Regions from separate parts of the Streptomyces sp. NBC_00322 genome, predicted to be linked through region 4. Evidence: riboswitches for the same ligand, from Rfam matches in the RefSeq annotation. Region 4 holds a riboswitch; each other region holds the start of a gene.

The links. Region 4 has a riboswitch for cyclic di-AMP ahead of OG905_RS03640 (transglycosylase SLT domain-containing protein). Riboswitches for the same ligand answer to the same signal wherever they lie in the genome.
Region 1: it holds a riboswitch for cyclic di-AMP, as region 4 does, so the genes downstream of both, OG905_RS06555 (M23 family metallopeptidase) here and OG905_RS03640 (transglycosylase SLT domain-containing protein) in region 4, are expected to answer to the same signal.
Region 2: it holds a riboswitch for cyclic di-AMP, as region 4 does, so the genes downstream of both, OG905_RS24245 (transglycosylase family protein) here and OG905_RS03640 (transglycosylase SLT domain-containing protein) in region 4, are expected to answer to the same signal.
Region 3: it holds a riboswitch for cyclic di-AMP, as region 4 does, so the genes downstream of both, OG905_RS21520 (M23 family metallopeptidase) here and OG905_RS03640 (transglycosylase SLT domain-containing protein) in region 4, are expected to answer to the same signal.

Annotation. Positions count from the first base shown of each region.
Region 1 is NZ_CP108019.1:1,440,318-1,444,744, reverse strand. Features, by position in the region: gene OG905_RS06560 (alpha-galactosidase) at 1-2,063, shown strand, start outside; cyclic di-AMP (ydaO/yuaA leader) riboswitch at 2,464-2,621, shown strand; gene OG905_RS06555 (M23 family metallopeptidase) at 2,624-3,553, shown strand; gene OG905_RS06550 (SGNH/GDSL hydrolase family protein) at 3,726-4,427, shown strand, end outside.
Region 2 is NZ_CP108019.1:5,294,844-5,299,270, reverse strand. Features, by position in the region: gene eno (phosphopyruvate hydratase) at 51-1,337, opposite strand; gene OG905_RS24245 (transglycosylase family protein) at 1,624-2,280, opposite strand; cyclic di-AMP (ydaO/yuaA leader) riboswitch at 2,284-2,459, opposite strand; gene OG905_RS24240 (transglycosylase family protein) at 2,719-3,585, opposite strand; gene OG905_RS24235 (cytochrome P450 family protein) at 3,698-4,427, opposite strand, start outside.
Region 3 is NZ_CP108019.1:4,726,663-4,731,089, reverse strand. Features, by position in the region: gene OG905_RS21525 (aldo/keto reductase) at 1-639, opposite strand, end outside; gene OG905_RS21520 (M23 family metallopeptidase) at 843-1,886, opposite strand; cyclic di-AMP (ydaO/yuaA leader) riboswitch at 1,898-2,054, opposite strand; gene OG905_RS21515 (PP2C family protein-serine/threonine phosphatase) at 2,345-3,508, opposite strand; tRNA gene OG905_RS21510 (tRNA-Met) at 3,678-3,751, opposite strand; gene OG905_RS21505 (hypothetical protein) at 3,801-4,427, opposite strand, start outside.
Region 4 is NZ_CP108019.1:799,069-803,495, reverse strand. Features, by position in the region: gene OG905_RS03650 (MbtH family NRPS accessory protein) at 1-166, shown strand, start outside; gene OG905_RS03645 (YncE family protein) at 404-1,474, shown strand; cyclic di-AMP (ydaO/yuaA leader) riboswitch at 1,929-2,093, shown strand; gene OG905_RS03640 (transglycosylase SLT domain-containing protein) at 2,096-2,887, shown strand; gene OG905_RS03635 (ABC transporter ATP-binding protein) at 2,968-4,427, opposite strand, start outside.

The DNA of each region.
Region 1 (4,427 bases), 640 kb from region 4:
GACCGACGAGCAGTTACGCACTTCACCTCACGGACGACGACGAGCTGCTGCATCTGCACTGGGGGCCACGGATCCCGGGCGCCGACGCCGAGGCGCTCGCGGCACAGGGCCTGCCGCCGTACTGGCCGTTCGAGTCCCAGCTCGACGGGCACGAGGAGTATCCGGTCGAGGGCGGCCCGCGTTTCGTACGCCCGGCGCTGTCCGTCCGCACGGCCGAGGTGCGCGGCACCGAGTGGACCTTCGCCCGGGCCGCGGTGGACGGCGACGAGCTGCGGCTGCGCTTCACGGACGCCGTGCACGGACTCGGTCTCACCCTGCACCACCGGATGCGCGACGACGCCGATGTCATCGAGCGCTGGGTCACCGTCGCCCATGAGGGCGAGGGACCCGATCTGGAGCTGCTGAGGGCCGATGCGGCCGCCTGGACGCTGCCGCAGCGCGACGGCTGGCGGCTCAGTCGGCTGCACGGCCGGTGGGCCGCCGAATCCCTGCTCGTACGGTCGGAACTGACATACGGGGAGAAGGTGATCGGCAGCCGCCGCGGCCACACCGGGCATCAGCATCTGCCCTGGGTGGCGCTGGACGCCGAGGAGGCTACCGAGGAGCACGGCGAGGTGTACGGCGTGGCGCTCGGCTGGTCCGGATCGTGGCGGATCTGCGTACAGCGACTGCCCGACGGCCTGGTGCAGATCACCGGCGGGGCGGGCTACGACGACTCAGGGCTGCTGCGGCTCGCGCCCGGGCAGTCCTACACCTCGCCCGTCTTCGCCGGGCTGTGGAGCGACGGCGGCTTCGGCGGTGCCAGCCGGGCCTGGCACGCCTGGCAGTTGGCGCACGTCATTCCGGACGCCGCGGCCGAACGGCCGGTCCTCTACAACTCCTGGGAGGCCACCGGCTTCGACATCTCCGAGGAGCAGCAGCGGGCGCTCGCGCATCGGGCCGCGGCCATGGGTGTCGAGCTGTTCGTCGTCGACGACGCCTGGTTCGGGCAGCGCACCAGTGACCGCGCCGGCCTTGGCGACTGGACCCCGAGCGCCGAGCGCTTCCCGAAGGGCCTGGGGCCGCTCGCCGGCGAAGTGCACGCGCTGGGCATGCAGTTCGGGATCTGGGTCGAGCCGGAAATGGTCAACGCCGACAGCGATCTCTACCGGGCGCACCCCGACTGGGTGCAGCACCATCCGGGCCGCGCCAGGACCGAATTCCGCAATCAGCTGGTGCTGAATCTCGCCCGCGGGGACGTACAGGACTATCTGTGGGAGCAATTGGACGCCCTGCTGACCAATGCCCCCATCGACTATGTGAAATGGGATTTCAACCGCTGTTTCACGGACGCGGGCTGGCCCGGCGAGGAGTACCCGCAGAAGCTGTGGGTCGAGCATGTCCACGCGCTGTACGCACTGCTGGACCGGCTGCGGGCCGCGCATCCCTCCGTCGCCTTCGAGTCCTGCTCGGGCGGCGGCGGCCGGATCGACCTCGGCATCCTCGCGCGTACCGACCAGGTGTGGACCTCCGACAACACCGACCCGCTGGACCGGCTCGCCATCCAGCAGGGTTTCACCCAGCTGCACCCTGCTCGGGTCATGGCCGCCTGGGTCACCGACAGTCCCAATGTCCAGCTCAACGGCCGCGTCAGTACGCTGCGTTTCCGCTTCGTCAGCGCGATGGCCGGGGTCCTCGGGGTCGGCGGAGACCTCACCGAGTGGACCGACGAGGAGCTCGCCGAGGCGCGCGGCTGGGTGGGGCTCTACAAGAAGATCAGGCCGCTGGTGCAGCACGGCGAGCTGTACCGGCTGCGCGCGCCCGAGGGCGGGCTCAGCGCCGTCCAGTACCTACGCGGCGAGGAGACCGTCGTCCTCGCCTGGCTGCAGGCGCAGCACTACGGCGAACAGCCGCCGCGGCTCCGGCTGCGCGGTCTCGATCCGGCGGCGGTCTACGAGTGCCTGGACACCGGAGCCGTGCACCGTGGGTCGGTACTGCTGCACCACGGTCTGCACACGGGACTCAAGGGTGACCTGGACGCCATGGTGATCAGGCTGCGGCGGCTCGGGCAGTGGCAACCGTGACTGAGAGGTCCGGAGGATACGCCTGAAAAGGGACAATAGTCGTCTCGGAATTTCTCGGAATGGCAGATCTGAGGGAAAAGTGCGCCCGATCGGTCGATAGTCACCAAATGGTGCTTCTGTCCGAATTGGGCGGTTCGGCATAACCTGCCCCGTCTGCAATGGGGATGGGGCATGCCTCGTGAGCAGGATCATATTTGTCACGGTGTGTGGCGGCGTGACGGATACGAAATCCGTTGCCTGGCGGGGCGGGGAAGATCATTGATTGACGGAGCGTAACGGGAATTCTCCGGCGATATCGCGCCAGCTCGTGATCCGTAATTGCGGTGGCTTGTTCCGGTCGGCCCGGCTCGTTTACGTTCACGGCAATCCGGACGGATCGCCAAATCCTGCCGCCGCCCGGAATTCGAACCCACCCACGTGTGGCAGGAGCGGGGGACCCAGGTAGTACGCCGATTCCGCACTTCCGGAACGGCTCGGGGTTAAGCAGCGCAACCGCGCGGCCGGGCATCTCCAGCCCGAACCCGACAGCTCACCTCGCCGGCGCCGGAGAGGAAAGCGCCATGCCCGCAAAGGGTAAGCACCGCCGTCCCAAGACCAGCCCGATCACCCGCGGTTTCGTCGCAGCGGGCACAAGTGGCGCCGCCATCGCGATCCCGCTCATGGGTGCCACCGGGGCGCACGCCGCGGGCAAAACCGCCCCCGTCGCGGCCTCGTCGCACGCGGCAGTGACCGCCGCCGCAGTACCGGCCGCGTACAAGGCCCCGCACAAGCCGGCCGCCGCACCCACGACGTACTCCGTCGTCGTCGGCGACTATCTCTCCAAGATCGCGGACGAGCACAATGTCCGCGGTGGCTGGAAGAAGCTGTACGAGGACAACCGCGAGCGGGTCGGTGACAACCCCTCGCTGATCCACCCGGGCCTCAAGCTCACCCTCGGCGCCGCCTCGAAGGCGAAGGCTCCCGAGAAGTCGCAGCACCGCGAGAAGAGCCAGGACCGGTCCGCCACCAAGACCGCCACCAAGACCGCGGCCAAGGCCTCCACGGACTCCGGCTCGGCGAAGAGCGCCCCGCAGACCGGCAGCTCCGGGTTCACGACCCCCCTCGACGCGGCGACCGTCATCACGCCGTACCACCTCGCCGGCTCGATGTGGGCCAGCGGCTACCACACCGGTGTCGACTTCGCAGCGTCCACCGGCACCACGGTCAAGGCTGTCGGTCCGGGCACCGTCGTCTCCGCCGGGTGGGGCGGCGCGTACGGCAACGAGGTCGTCATCCAGCACAGCGACGGCAGCTACTCGCAGTACGCCCACCTCTCCTCCCTGGCCGTCTCCGCCGGCCAGAGCGTGAGCGGCGGCCAGCAGATCGGCCTCTCCGGCACCACCGGCAACTCCACGGGCCCGCACCTGCACTTCGAGATCCGCACCGGCCCGAGCTACGGTTCGGACATCGACCCGCTGGCGTACCTGCGTCAGCACGGCGTCACCGTCTGACGCCCGTCCGACGCGGTGATCACGCCCTCGTCCCCTCGTGCCGCAGTCCGCGGCGCGGGGGGATCCGGCGTATTCCGCCTTGGACGAATCTTGACCGGTGGCAAAGATCACCCCTCGTCAACCCCTCCTTACGGTCGCGTAGGTCACATCCGTAAGGGGAGGATCAGTTCTTGTGGCAGACGATTCGAGAACAGTGAACAGCGGCGGATTCGGGTCGTACGCGGCGATCGGTGACAGCTTCACCGAAGGCGTCGGCGACCCGGGCCCCGACGGGATGTACGTCGGCTGGGCGGACCGGTTCGCGGTCCTGCTCGACGACCGGATGCCGGAGCACACCTTCAGGTACGCCAACCTCGCCGTGCGTGGGCGCCTCCTCGACCAGATCGTCGAGGAACAGGTGCCAAGGGCCAAGGAACTGGCCCCGGACCTGGTGACGTTCTGCGCCGGCGGCAATGACATCATCCGGCCCGGCACCGACCCGGACGACGTGGCCGAGCGATTCGAGCGCGCGGTCGCCGACCTCACCGGCGCCGTCGGGACGGTCATGGTGACCACCGGCTTCGACACCCGCGACGTCCCGGTGCTGCGCCATCTCCGCGGCAAGATCGCCACGTACACCGCGCATGTACGGGCCATTGCCGACCGTTACGACTGTCCCGTACTCGATCTGTGGTCGCTCAGGTCCGTCCAGGACCGGCGCGCCTGGGACGCCGACCGGCTCCATCTGTCGCCGGAGGGGCACACCCGGGTCGCGCTGCGCGCAGCCCAGGTCCTCGGCATCGAGGTGCCCGCCGACCCCGACCAGCCGTGGCCGCCGCTGCCGCCCCGTGGCACGCTCGAAGTGCGCCGCGACGACATCCAGTGGGCGCGGGAG
Region 2 (4,427 bases), 4.5 Mb from region 4:
CCCGGACACGGTACGGGACCGCGGCCGGGGACGTACGGACGACGGGCTGGTCAGCCCTTGAAGCGCGGGAACGCCGAGCGGCCCGCGTACACCGCGGCGTCGTCGAGGATCTCCTCGATGCGCAGCAGCTGGTTGTACTTGGCGACGCGCTCGGAGCGGGCCGGGGCGCCGGTCTTGATCTGGCCGCAGTTGGTGGCGACGGCCAGGTCGGCGATGGTGACGTCCTCGGTCTCGCCGGAGCGGTGGGACATCATGCACTTGAAGCCGCTGCGCTGGGCGAGCTCCACGGCGTCCAGGGTCTCGGTCAGCGAACCGATCTGGTTGACCTTGACGAGCAGGGCGTTGGCCGCGCCGTCCTCGATGCCGCGGGCCAGGCGCTCCGGGTTGGTGACGAAGAGGTCGTCGCCGACGATCTGGACCTTGGTGCCCAGCTTGTCGGTGAGAACCTTCCAGCCGGCCCAGTCGTCCTCGAAGAGCGGGTCCTCGATGGAGACCAGCGGGTAGGAGGCGACGAGCTCCTCGTAGTACTCGGTCATCTCGGCGGCCGAGCGGGACTTGCCCTCGAACTCGTACGTGCCGTCCTTGTAGAACTCGGACGCGGCGACGTCGAGCGCGAGCGCGATGTCCTTGCCGGGGGCGTAACCGGCTTCCTTGATGGCCTCGAGGATCAGGTCCAGCGCGGCGCGGTTCGACTCGAGGTTCGGCGCGAAGCCGCCCTCGTCACCGAGACCGGTGGACAGGCCCTTGGTCTTCAGGACCTTCTTCAGCGTGTGGTAGATCTCGGCGCCCCAGCGCAGGGCCTCGGAGAAGGACTCCGCGCCGATCGGGGCGATCATGAACTCCTGGATGTCCACATTGGAGTCGGCGTGCGAGCCGCCGTTCAGGATGTTCATCATCGGAACGGGCAGCAGGTGCGCGTTCGGGCCGCCCAGGTAGCGGAAGAGCGGCAGGTCGGAGGCCTCGGAGGCGGCGTGCGCCACGGCGAGCGAGACACCGAGGATGGCGTTGGCGCCGAGCGAGGACTTGTCCGGGGTGGCGTCCAGGTCGAACATCGCCTGGTCGATCAGGCGCTGCTCGGTGGCGTCGTAGCCGACGAGCTCCGGGCCGATCTGCTCGATGACGGCGAGGACGGCCTTCTCGACGCCCTTGCCCTGGTAGCGGTTCTGGTCACCGTCGCGGAGCTCAAGAGCCTCGAACGCACCGGTGGAGGCGCCGGACGGAACAGCAGCACGGCCCGTGCTGCCGTCGTCGAGGCCAACCTCGACCTCGACCGTGGGATTGCCTCGGGAGTCCAGGATTTCCCGGGCTACGACGACGTCGATGGACGGCACGAGCATCTCCTTCTGGGATGTGACGCTTGAAGTGCAGGGTCTCTTTGGCCTTGCGGCAAGAGCCTAACCGGCGCGGGGGCATCGGTCGGCAGATGCCCGCCCGCTGGGACGAAAAAGGGCATGAAGAGACTCGACGCGGGACAAACAGCGCGTGAACTACCAGGGGGTAACAGACAGAACCCCGGCCCGGCACGCTCGGGGGAAAGCGCGCGGGGCCGGGGTGGCTGTGGGGATGAGAGCCCGCAGGGTCCGCTGGTCCGCCGGGTCCAGCGGAGTCCCAGGGCTCCTCGGGTCAGCTCAGGTGGAGCTGCTGGCCCGGGAAGATGACGTCGGCATCGCTGATGATGTCCTTGTTCAGCTCGAACAGCTTCTTCCAGCCGCCCTTGACCTTCTCGGCCTTCGCGATCTTGCCGAGGGTGTCACCGGCCTTGACCTTGTACTCGCCGTCGCCCTTCTTCACTGCCTTCTTCGGGGCGGCGGGGCGCTCGGAGCGGGTGGTGGGGGCCTCGGCGCGCTTCGCGACCGGCTTCGCGGCGGGCTTCGCCTGCTGCGTGGTGGCGGAGCCACCGGTGTACGGCGTGCTGGACAGGTTCACGCCACAGCTCGGCCAGGCGCCCTTGCCCTGACCCGCGAGGACCTTCTCGGCCACGGCTATCTGCTGGTCCTTGGAGGCCAGGTCGGCGCGGGAGGCAAAGGCGGTGCCACCGTAGGCGGCCCAGGTGGAGTTGGTGAACTGCAGGCCGCCGTAGAAGCCGTTGCCCGTGTTGATGGACCAGTTGCCGCCGGACTCGCACTGGGCGACGGCGTCCCACTCGGACGCGGTCGCGGCGGAGGCCGAGGTGGCACCGATCAGCGGGACGGCGACAGCGGCACCGGTGACACCGGCGAGCGTGGCGATGCGGGTGAGCTTGGACGGGCGACGGTGCTTGGCTTTGCCGGAAAACAGCATGGAGCTTCTCCTCACCGACGCCTACGAGGTGAGCTGTCGGGTTCGGGCCAAGTGAGTTGCCCGGTCGCACGTTCGTGCATGCGACTTCACCCCAAGCCGGTCTCCGCCGTCGATCTCTCAACGGCCGGGCCCGGCGCTTACCTTGGGTCCCCCGCTCCTGCCTTCGGCGCTCTGCGCGACGACTACTCCCCCCGACCGACGGCAGGATTCGGCGTGACGGTCAGTGGTGCCCGCTGTGGCGAGCGGTTCAGACCGTAGACACACGACTCCCCGATGTTCAAAGACGAACATCGGGGAGAAATCGCCCATTTCACCGAGTAGGACATATACGTTTCCGCAGGTGACGGGCGGAATGGGTGATTCCGCCGGGGCAGATGCGTCAGTTGGGACAAAGAGACCCTTGTCTCACTTGCGCAGAACCGGACATACAGCCTCGAACTACTCCTGACTCAGGCCCAGATCAAGGCTCTGGCCAGGAAGGATGAGGTCGGGGTTGCCGCCGACGGTCTCGCGGTTCTTCTCGTAGAGCGCGGTCCAGCCGCCGGAGAGCTTCTCCTTGTCGACGATCGCGGAGAGGCTGTCGCCCGGCAGGACGGTGTACTCGCCCGGCGCGGCGTCCGCACTGTCGACCTTGTCCGACTTGTCCGCTTCGGTGCGTGCCGAACCGTCACCTCGCGAAGCGTGGCGCCCTGTTTCGCGCTCACTGTCCGCATTGTCCGGCTCGGTCTCCTCGGGGGCCGCCTCGCCGCGGTGCTTGCCATCGCCCGCCGCCGCATCGGGGGCCTCGGTCGCCGACCCGGTCACGTCTGCGGGCGGCGTGGTGGACGGCTCGGCGGGCTTGGCGGTCGGCTCCGTGGGCGCGGCCGGCGCCGGAACCGTGCTCTGCGAGGGCGAGGGTGCGGTGCCCGGGTCGACGCCGGTCGCGGCGCCGTCGTTCTGCAGCCCGGCGATCGGCGCACAGCCGGCCCACGCGGCCGGACCCTGCGCATCGAGGACCTTCTCGGCGACCGCGATCTGCTGCGAGCGGCTGGCGAGGTCGGCGGTGGGCGCGTACTCCGAGCCGCCGAAGGCCTGCCATGTCTCCTGGGACATCTGGAGTCCGCCGTAGTACCCGTTGCCGAGGTCGGCGCTCCACATGCCACCGCTCTCGCACTCGGCGACGCGGTCCCACATGGAGGCGTCGGCGGCGGAGGCCGAACCGGCTCCGAGAAGGGGGATCGCGATGGCCGATCCCGTCACCCCTGCCGCGACAACAATGGCCGGAGCCTGGCGGGGACGGCGGTGGCGACCATGGCCGGAGAGCATGCGTTTGCCTTTCGCGTGACTGCTGAGACGGCAGTGAAAGTAGTCGCATACGAGCGCACATCACAAGTCGATGCAGCGCAGATCACGTGAAAGTCACAGAATTGACAGTCTGTCAGATCTGTCGAGGCGCGAACTCAACGGGCAGAGTGCGCAATCCACGCATAATCAGGCCTCCACGCCACCGCAAATCGGCCGGATCGCCCGCAAGCCGCAAGTCCGGCAATCTCCTGAGCAGCGTCGCGAGCGCGGTCTGCCCCTCCAGCCGGGCAAGCGGAGCGCCGAGGCAGTAGTGGATGCCGTGGCCGTACCCGAGATGCTGGTTGTCACGCCGGGAGAGATCGAGGGTGTCCGGCTCGTCGAAGCGCTCCGGGTCCCGGTTGGCTGCCGCGAGTACGACGAGTACGGGATCGCCCGCCGCGATCCGCTGCCCGCCGATGGTCAGCGGCTCGGTGGCGAACCGCCAGGTCGCGAGCTCCACGGGGCCGTCGTAGCGCAGCAGTTCCTCGACCGCCGTCGCCAGAAGGGGGCTTCCCGCTGCGGGTCCGGGGGTCACCCCCCGGGTCTCCCCCGCGGCCAGGGAGTCCTGCAGACGCTCGCGCTGTTCCGGGTTGCGCAGCAGCGCGTACACCCCGTTGCCGATGAGATTGACCGTCGTCTCGAAGCCCGCGAAGAGAAGGATGAAGGCCATCGCCGCGGCCTCGTTCTCGGTGAGGTGCTCGCCGTGGTCGCTCGCGCGGATCAGCCCGGAGATCAGGTCGTCGCCGGGTTCTTCCCTTTTGCGATGGATGAGTTCGGCGAGATAGCTCCGCATCTTCTTCACAGAGCGGGCGACTCCGCCGCGC
Region 3 (4,427 bases), 3.9 Mb from region 4:
GAGCGCATAGTACGGGACGGCCACGAGCCCTCCCCGGGCGGCCGTGTCCTGCGGCTCGCCCTCGTACGTGTCACGGGAGACGAGGTTGTAGTGCGGCTGCAGCGCGACATACCGGGCAAGTCCCTCGCGCTCCGAGAAGTCCAGGGACTCCTGCAGCCGCTCCGCGGTGAGGTTGGAGGCGCCGATGGCGCGGATCTTGCCCTCCTTCACCAGCTGGTCGAGGGCCGTGATGATCTCCTCGACGGGAACGCCGGGGTCGTCGAAGTGTGTGTAGTACAGGTCGATGTAGTCGGTGCCGAGCCGCTTCAGCGACGCCTCGGCCGCGGCCTTGATCGTGGCACCGGAGAGACCCTTGTACTGGGGGTGGGCGCCGACCTTGCTGGCGACCACGACATCGGCACGGTTGCCGCGCTCGGCGATCCACCGGCCTAGGACGGTCTCGGACTCGCCGCCCTCGTTGCCCGGTGCCCAGGCGGAGTAGCTGTCGGCGGTGTCGATGAAGTTCCCGCCGGCGGCGGCGTAGGCGTCGAGCACGGCGAAGGACTGCGCCCGGTCGGCGGTCCAGCCGAAGACATTGCCGCCAAGGGCGAGCGGGAAGACGGCGAGATCGGACGAGCCGAGGGTACGTAGAGAAGTCATGGGTTGATCAACAGCCGCACCGGTACGGCCTATTCCGCCCGCATGCCGTACGGCACCGGGGGCTACAGACCGGCAGCCCTGGCGTCGGGGGGTGAGCGCCAGAACTGCCGGCGTTCATGGGAGTGCGGTGCACCGCGCACATGGGGGCATCCGCAGGACGCCCCCTCGCGCCGAGCGGCGGTGCGAGGGGGCGCAGGGAGAAATCAGACGGTCAGGCCCTTGTCCCGCAGCCAGGCCATCGGGTCGATCCCGGTCCCGCTCGCCGTGTGGACCTCGAGGTGCAGATGCGGGCCGGTCACATTGCCCGTCGCGCCGACGCGGCCGATCGTCTCGCCCGTCGACACCTTCTGGCCGACGCTGACCGACATCGAGGACTGGTGGCAGTACCAGAGCTCCGTACCGTCTTCGAGCTCCAGCACTGTGCGGTAGCCGTAAGACCCGGACCAGCCCGCCGACTTGACGGTGCCGCTGTGCACGGCCTTGAGGGGCGTGCCCGTCGGGGCCGCGAAGTCCAGGCCGGTGTGGTAGCCCGAGGACCACATCGATCCGGCCTCGCCGAAGGTGGAGGTGATCGTGTACGAGGAGGTCGGCAGCGCGTAGCTCGCGGCGAGCTTGGCGAGGCGCTCGGCCTCCGCCTTCTCCGCCGCGGCCTTCTCTGCGGCGAGCTTCTCCGCCTCGGCCTTCGCCTCCGCCGCGGTCTGCTGCGCCTTCGCCTCCGCCGCGGCCTTCTCGGCCGCGAGCTTCTCCGCGTCCGCCTTGGCCTCGGCGTCCGCCTCGGCCCGCTGCTGATCGGCCTGCTGGAGGATTCGGGCGCGCAGCGCCTCACCGGCGGAGCCCTGCGCCTCGGCCTTGGAGCCGGTGTCAGCGGCGAGCGTCGCCGAGGTGAGCGGTGCGGTGTTCCCGGCGTCGGCGTCCGAGGAGTCGTCGGACATGAACGAGCTGACGCCCGGAAGGGACTTGGCGTCGGGCAGGTTGTCCGCGATCGAGTCGGGGAGCGAAATGGAGACCGGCGGCTTGCTCTGCGCGGTGGCCATGCCGCCCGCGCCGACCGCGGCGATCACACCGACCCCGAGCACCGTGGAGCTGCGGGCGAGTCCGCCGCGCTGCTTCATGACACGGTGCCGGCCGCGCACCGGACGGACGGAGTCCTCGGTGGGGTTCCATTCCTCCCATGCCCGCTCTGCCACCTCGTCGCCGAAGAAGTCAGTTTCGAAGGGTGCTGTCGGGGCAGGTTTGTTGGACGCCACTGAGGCGTGCTCCTTTCCTTCCTTCTCGCCTACCGGGTTAGCTGACGGGTTCGGAGCAGGAAGGTCTCCTACGGGCGCTTCCGCCGCGGACATGAGCGGCAAAAGGTGCCCGATTCACCCCAATTGGTGGTTCCCCGGTTCCCTTGCGGGATTCGGCGCGTGCGCACGGTGCCGCCTCTTGCGACGACTGGGACGACCGCGCTGCGTTATCGAACGTTAATAGACACCAGGGCCCGATTCCAAGCTGTTCCCACTGATCATTAACAACGTCCGCCGGGACTTACCCGGACACAAGCGCCCGGACTCGGGCGAGTTGATCGCCCCCGATGCACCATCCGCCATCCCCCATCACCTGACGGTGCATCAAATGTTATGCGGAGGGGTGCTTCTCGATTACGTACCGTACCCATCCGGCGTCCGGCTTCACGGCGCCGCAGGGCGCCGTACCGCCAGAGCCTTCACTTGCTGCCGTGATCCCCGCCGCCCCGCCCGCCCCCGCCGATCACGGGCACGATCCTGCGGCGCTCCTGCTGCCCCTCCGCGGGGCGGCTGACCGCGAGCAGCGCCATGTCGTCCGTCGTGCCGCCACCCGTATGGCGTCGTACGTCGTCCACCAAGGCATCCAGCAGCTCCTCGGGCCCGGGGAACAGCCGCCCCGCCAGCCGCCGGCCGGGGTCGTAGAAAACGCCGCTCGCGTCGCGCGCCTCGGACAGCCCGTCCGTATAGAGAAGCAGCGTGGCCCCGGGGGGCAGCCGGTGCGCGTCCGAGCGGTCCGGCCAGATCCCGAGGCCCATCCCGAGCGGCAGCGCGGCCTCGGTCGGCTCCAGGATGTTCACGTTCCCGTCCGCGTACAGCAGGAGCGGCTCCGGATGGCCGCGGTTCACGATCCGTACGACGCGATCACCGCGCGGGATCTCGGCCAGTACGGCGGTGGTGAACCCCTCGACCGCGTCCAGGTTGTGCCGCGCGCCCTCGCGCACCAGCGCCCGCTCCAGCCGCGCGGCGACCCCTTCCAGCGAGCTCTCCTGCTCGGCGGCCTCCCGGAACGCCCCGATGACCACGGCCACCGCCTCGACCGCCTGCATCCCCTTGCCCCGTACGTCCCCGACGACCAGCCGCACCCCGAAGGGCGTGTCCTGTACGGCGAAGAGGTCACCGCCGATGAAAGCGTCCGCCTGTGCCGCCTCGTACCGCGCGGCGACGTGCAGCCCCCCGATCCGCTCCGGGGGAGTCGGCAGCACGGCGCGCTGCGCGGTCTCGGCGATCACCCGGGCCGACGCGAGGCGCTGACTGCCGAGCCGTACGACCCGGTTGATCAGCAGCGCAAGGCCCGAGACGGTGATCACAGTGGTCAGCTCGGTGAATGCCGTGATCTGCGAGATGGTGTTGTTGTAGAAGTGCAGCCCGGTCACGCCGAGGATCGCCGCGATACCTGCCAGCAGGGTGCCGACCCAGGTGAAGATGGGGGCCGCGATCAGCGGCGCGGCCGCGAAGAGCGGGACCGCGGTGAACCGCGGCGGCGTCGCGAGGTCGAAGATCCAGCCGCCGGCGATCATCAGCGCGGGCAGCAGGCGGGCGAATCCGCGAGAGATGTCCGCTCCGCCCTGCTCTCGCTCGGCCACGGGTGCTCTCCTGCCCGGTCCCCACACGGCTGCGGACGGTACCGCGCCCTTCCCAGGCTGGCCGTAGCCGCGCCGGGCGGCGAATCGCCGTCGGCCAACCGGGCGACGCGCGGAGCGCGCACACGACAGTGGCCCGGCACTCCGTCGAGTGCCGGGCCACTGTTGTCAGTAGCGGGGACAGGATTTGAACCTGCGACCTCTGGGTTATGAGCCCAGCGAGCTACCGAGCTGCTCCACCCCGCGTCGGTGAACACCACCTTACGCCATCCGGAGCATGATCAAATCCATTTGTTCAGCGGCGGCGCAGACGCAGTGCGGTGAGGGCTCCGCCGGCCGCGATCAGGGCGGCAGCGGCGATGGCCGCGTACCGGGTGGCGTCGGAAGATCCGGTGCTGGCGAGGGCGCCGGTGGTGGTGACGGGGGTGTTATCGCCGGCCGCGGCCGTGGCCGAGGAGGACGGGGTCACGGAGGGGGTGGCGGAAGCGGTCGCGGAGGGCGTCGCGGACGGCGTCGTGGAGGGCGTCGCGCTCGGCTGGGTGGTGCCGCGCTCGGGTGCGACCGTGATCCTGCCCTGGGCCCCCAGGAACGGATGGGTGTTGCCCTCGGTCAGCCCGGTCGTCGCGTGCAGCGTGATCTTGACCGACTTCTGGATGCCCTTGAAGTCGATGACGCTCACGCGAAGCCTGGTGCGCTTATAGATGTAGCTCTTGCGGACGTCCGCCAGCTGCCACTTCTCCTCGCCGGTGAACTTCTTGACCCGGGTGTACGTGCCGTCCTCGGCCAGTTCCTCGATCACCAGCTCGGGGATCTTCCCCGTGGAGCCGGGCTCCTCGACGACCTCCAGGATGGTCCTCAGGTCGGAGTCGAAAGTCACCCCGCCCTTGAGCTGGTGGACGATGTCGACGGTGCCCGCCGTGCC
Region 4 (4,427 bases):
CACGCCCGAGCCCACCCATCTCGTCCTCGTCAACACGGCGGGGGCACGGTCGCTGTGGCCGGTATTCCTGCCCGTGCCGGCCGGTTGGGCCACGGAACACGGCCCCGCATCACACGAGGACTGTCTGCGGGCACTGACGCCCGCACAGCCCGCGCCGCCCGGCTGATCCGGCTGGGCAGAAGGCCCGGGATACGAATTCCGGCGACTTGCGCCGCCCCTGCGGACGAATTCGGCGACCGCATTCCCGATTCCCGGCCGGAACGTGTCAGCGATATGTCAGACGAGGGGGAACGACCGACAACTGACAAGCCCTGCTTTCATAGTGAGGCAGGGGCCCAGCAGGGGCGCATATCCACGGTGCCACAAACCGGCATCCACTTCTCATTGTTCTGGAGGAACAAGCATGTCCCGCACCCGAAGCACAATTCGCCGCCGGGTCCTACTCGCCGCCGCCATAACCGCCACCTGCGCGCTCGGCCCGGCCGGCATGGCCATGGCCGCCGCCCCGGCGCAGGTTCACACGCTCCAGGCGTCCTACACGGTCGACTCCGCCCAACTGGGCCAGGGGCTCTACCAGTCCGCCTACTCCGCGCGGAACAACGTCCTGTGGGTCACCAGCTCGGTCGGATACCCCCCGGTCACCAAGACCCAACTGCTCAAGGTGGACCCGTCGACCCTGAAGGTGAAGGCCGCCTACACGCCGCCCCTCAAGGACGAGGCCACCGGGGCGCGGGAGGCCGTCTACGGCGTGGCCGTCGACGACGTGCACAACACCGTGTGGACCACCAACACGCTCGACAACTCCCTTGCCGTCTACAGCCAGCGGACCGGCCAGCACCTGGCCTCGCTGCCCGGCGTGAAGCACGCCCGTGACGTCGTCGTCGACCAGCAGCGCAATCTGGCCTGGACCGCCGGGCTCGAGGACGGCAGCATCGTCGCCTTCGACACCCGTACATACCAGGAGAAGAAGCGCGTCACGGTCACGGGCGCGACACCCGCGGGCGTTGCCGTCGACGAGCGCACCGGCACCGTCTACGCGGCCGATCTGACCAACGGTCAGCTCATCGAGGTCTCTCCGGCATCCGACACGCCCAGGCTGATCCCGGCCGGCAAGGGCACGATCGACGTCGCGCTGTCGGCCGACGGCCGGACCGCCTACGCCGCCAATCAGGCGAGCGGTTCCCTCGCCGTCATCGATCTGCGGGCGGGAGTGGTGCAGAAGGAGATCGCGACGGGAGCGGGCGCCCTCGCGGTCGCGACCGACGCGTGCACGGGCAACGTCTACGTGGCCAACAGGGAATCCGGTACGACCTCGGTGGTCGACCCCCGCAAGGGAATCGTGCTCGCGAACCTTGCGACCGGTGCGAACACGGACCATGTCGTCGTCACGCGCGGCACGGCCTATGTCGTCGACAAGGCGGCGGTCGGCGCGGAGGCGATGGACTCCATCCACCGTATTCGCGCGACCGGCTGACCGGCTGCGGCACCTGAGCGCTCCGGACGGCGGGCTCCGCCGTCCGGAGCGCTCTGTGCTGTCACGGCCGGGTCCCGGATGCGCGCCCCGAAAAGCGCCCTGATGTCCGAAAAGGCCCGCATAGGCGGTTCATCTTTATTGTTATTCGATGCCCGCATAAGAGGAATCCGGGCGAATTCCAATTATCCTGCGCGCAACGCCGCAAACCGGACTCCGTTGCCTTCTCCTCCAGTGAAATGGGTCACGTCCCGAAGTGCCCACGCAGGGCGGCGTGGCGCCCAGTCCCGTTCTGCGACAAGAAAGTTGAGATTCTCGATCATGCCGACCGGCGGGAATTTCTCGCGAATAATCCGCCTCGCGAATTGAAATGTGAATTCGGGACTTGTTTCGCCCGGTCTGCCTCGCTTACGGTCACGACAACCCGGATGGACCGCCGAATCCTGCCGCCGTCCGGAAACCGCACCCACCCACTCACGTACGTACGGCAGGAGCGGGGGACCCAGGTAAGCCGCCGATCCGGAATACGGAACGGCTTGGGGTGAAGTCGCCGTCACATTGCGGCCGGGCATCTCCAGCCCGAACCCGACAGCTCACCTCGCAGGCGACGGAGAGGAATTCGTCATGCCCGCAAAGGGTAAGCATCGCCGTCCCAAGTCCAGTGCACTCAGCCGCGGTCTCGTCGTCGCGGGCACGGGTGGCGCCGCACTCGTCCTGCCGGTCATCGGCACGACCGCCGCCTCCGCGCAGACGGCACCGCAGTCCACTCCCGCCGCCAAGACCTCGGCCACTGTTCCCGTCCTCGCGAAGAAGGCCGGAACCACGACCTACTCCGTCCTCGCGGGCGACTCCCTTGCCAAGATCGCGGACCAGCTCAACGTCAGCGGCGGCTGGAAGAAGCTCTACAAGGACAACCGCAAGGTCGTCGGTGACGACCCGCGGCTGATTCACCCGGGCCTCAAGCTGACGATCGGCAAGAAGGCCAAGGCGGCCCCCGCCTCCGATCGAGCCGACCGGGCCGACCGCTCCAAGCGGACGAAGACGCTGACCCCGGCGAAGAGCGCCCCCGCCGCGAAGCCCAAGAAGAAGACGTACTCCAACGACCTCGACGGCTGGATCAACGAGTCGCTGGACGTCATGGCCAAGCACGGCATCCCCGGCAGCTATGACGGCATCCACCGCAACATCATGCGCGAGTCCTCGGGCAACCCGCTGGCCATCAACAACTGGGACTCCAACGCCCTGGCCGGAACGCCGTCCAAGGGCCTCCTGCAGGTCATCGACCCCACGTTCTTCGCCTACCACGTGCCCGGCACGTCGATGGACAGCTACGACCCGGTCGCCAACATCACCGCCGCATGCAACTACGCCGCCGACAAGTACGGCTCGATCGACAACGTGAACGGCGCCTACTGAGCCTCACAGGTCGCGGCGGTTCACGACGACCAGGGCGAGAACCGCCGCGACGAGCGGCCAGACAGCGCGGGCCCTTTTCCTCACCGGTCCTTCGAGAGCGCAAGCAGCTCGGCGAACAGACCCCCGGCATGGACCAGGTCCTCGTACCGGCCCTGTTCGGTGATCCGTCCCTGCTCCATGACGATGATGCGATCCGCCAGCCGGGTGTTCTCCAGCTGATGCGTCACAACGACCGTGATGCGGTCGGCCGAGATCGCCTTGATCGCCTCGAGGATGCCGTGTTCACCGCGCGCGTCCATCTGCGACGTCGGCTCGTCCAGGATCAGCAAGGATGGCCGCCGGTACAGAGCGCGTGAGCAGACCAGACGCTGCCACTGTCCACCCGACAGCTCGGATCCGCCGTACAGTTCGCGCGCCAGCAGCGTGTCGAGCCCCTTGGGCAGGTCGTCGATCGCCGCGCGCATCCCCACGGCGTCGACTGCGTCCCACACCGGCCCGTCGTCGAAGGTGCGGGGCTGCCCCAGCGTGACGTTCTCCCTTGCGCGCAGGGGCCATTGGGCGAAGATCTGCGGGACCAGCCCGGTCCCCGCCCACACGGAGTCGGGGTCGGCGGCGGCGAGATCGACGTCACCCCAGGTCACTCGGCCCTTGTCGGCCAGGAAGATCCCGGTGATCAGCCGCGTCAGGGTGGACTTGCCCGAACCGTTCTCCCCGACGATCGCGACGATCTCGCCGCGGCGGAGCGTGAGGGAGACATGGTCGACGGCCGGAGCCTCCTTGCCGGGGTACTGGTAGACCACCTCATCGAGCCGGATCTCCTCCACGCTCCCCGGGGCGATCAGCGCACCGCGCTTGGGCGCCAGTTGCTGGGCCAGGTCGAGGAAGGACCGCATGTCGGCGAGGTACAGGCTGGTGTGGAACATCGCCGCTCCGTTGATGACGAGCTGCGAGAGCGCGGCCAGCGTGGTCTGAACGGCGACAACGGCGGTCGCGGCGATGGCGATGCCGACTCGGCCGGTCATCGCGAGCCAGGCCAGGGTGGCCCAGGTGCAGACGAGGAACAGCCCGCCGAGAGCGGAGGTGGCCAGGACGATGCGCAGCATCCGGGGCGCGATCGTGAGGGTGCGCCGGTCGATACGGTCGGACAGCGTGCGGTACCAGAACAGCAGGTAGTCGGTCATGCCGTTCGCACGGACCTCGTCGCCGTACTTGGACGTTGTCGCCCACCAGCGCATCATTCCGCGGACATTGCGGTCGGCGACATTGGCGTAGTGGGTCTCATAGTCCACCTTGGCCGAGAGCACGGCGCCGATACCGGCCGGGAGCACGGCGAGCAACAGCAGCGGCAGCATCAGCGGGTGCATCAGCGTCAGGACACCACCGGCGGCGACCATGCGCACCAGCGCCGCCATGAAGCGCTGCGCGTCCTTCACCATCATCGTCGTGCGGACCACGCCCATCTCCGCGGCTTCCTGCCGGTCGGCGAACCCGTCCGTACTGTAGGCGGACGCCTCGACCCGGCAGACCGCTTCGACGAGTG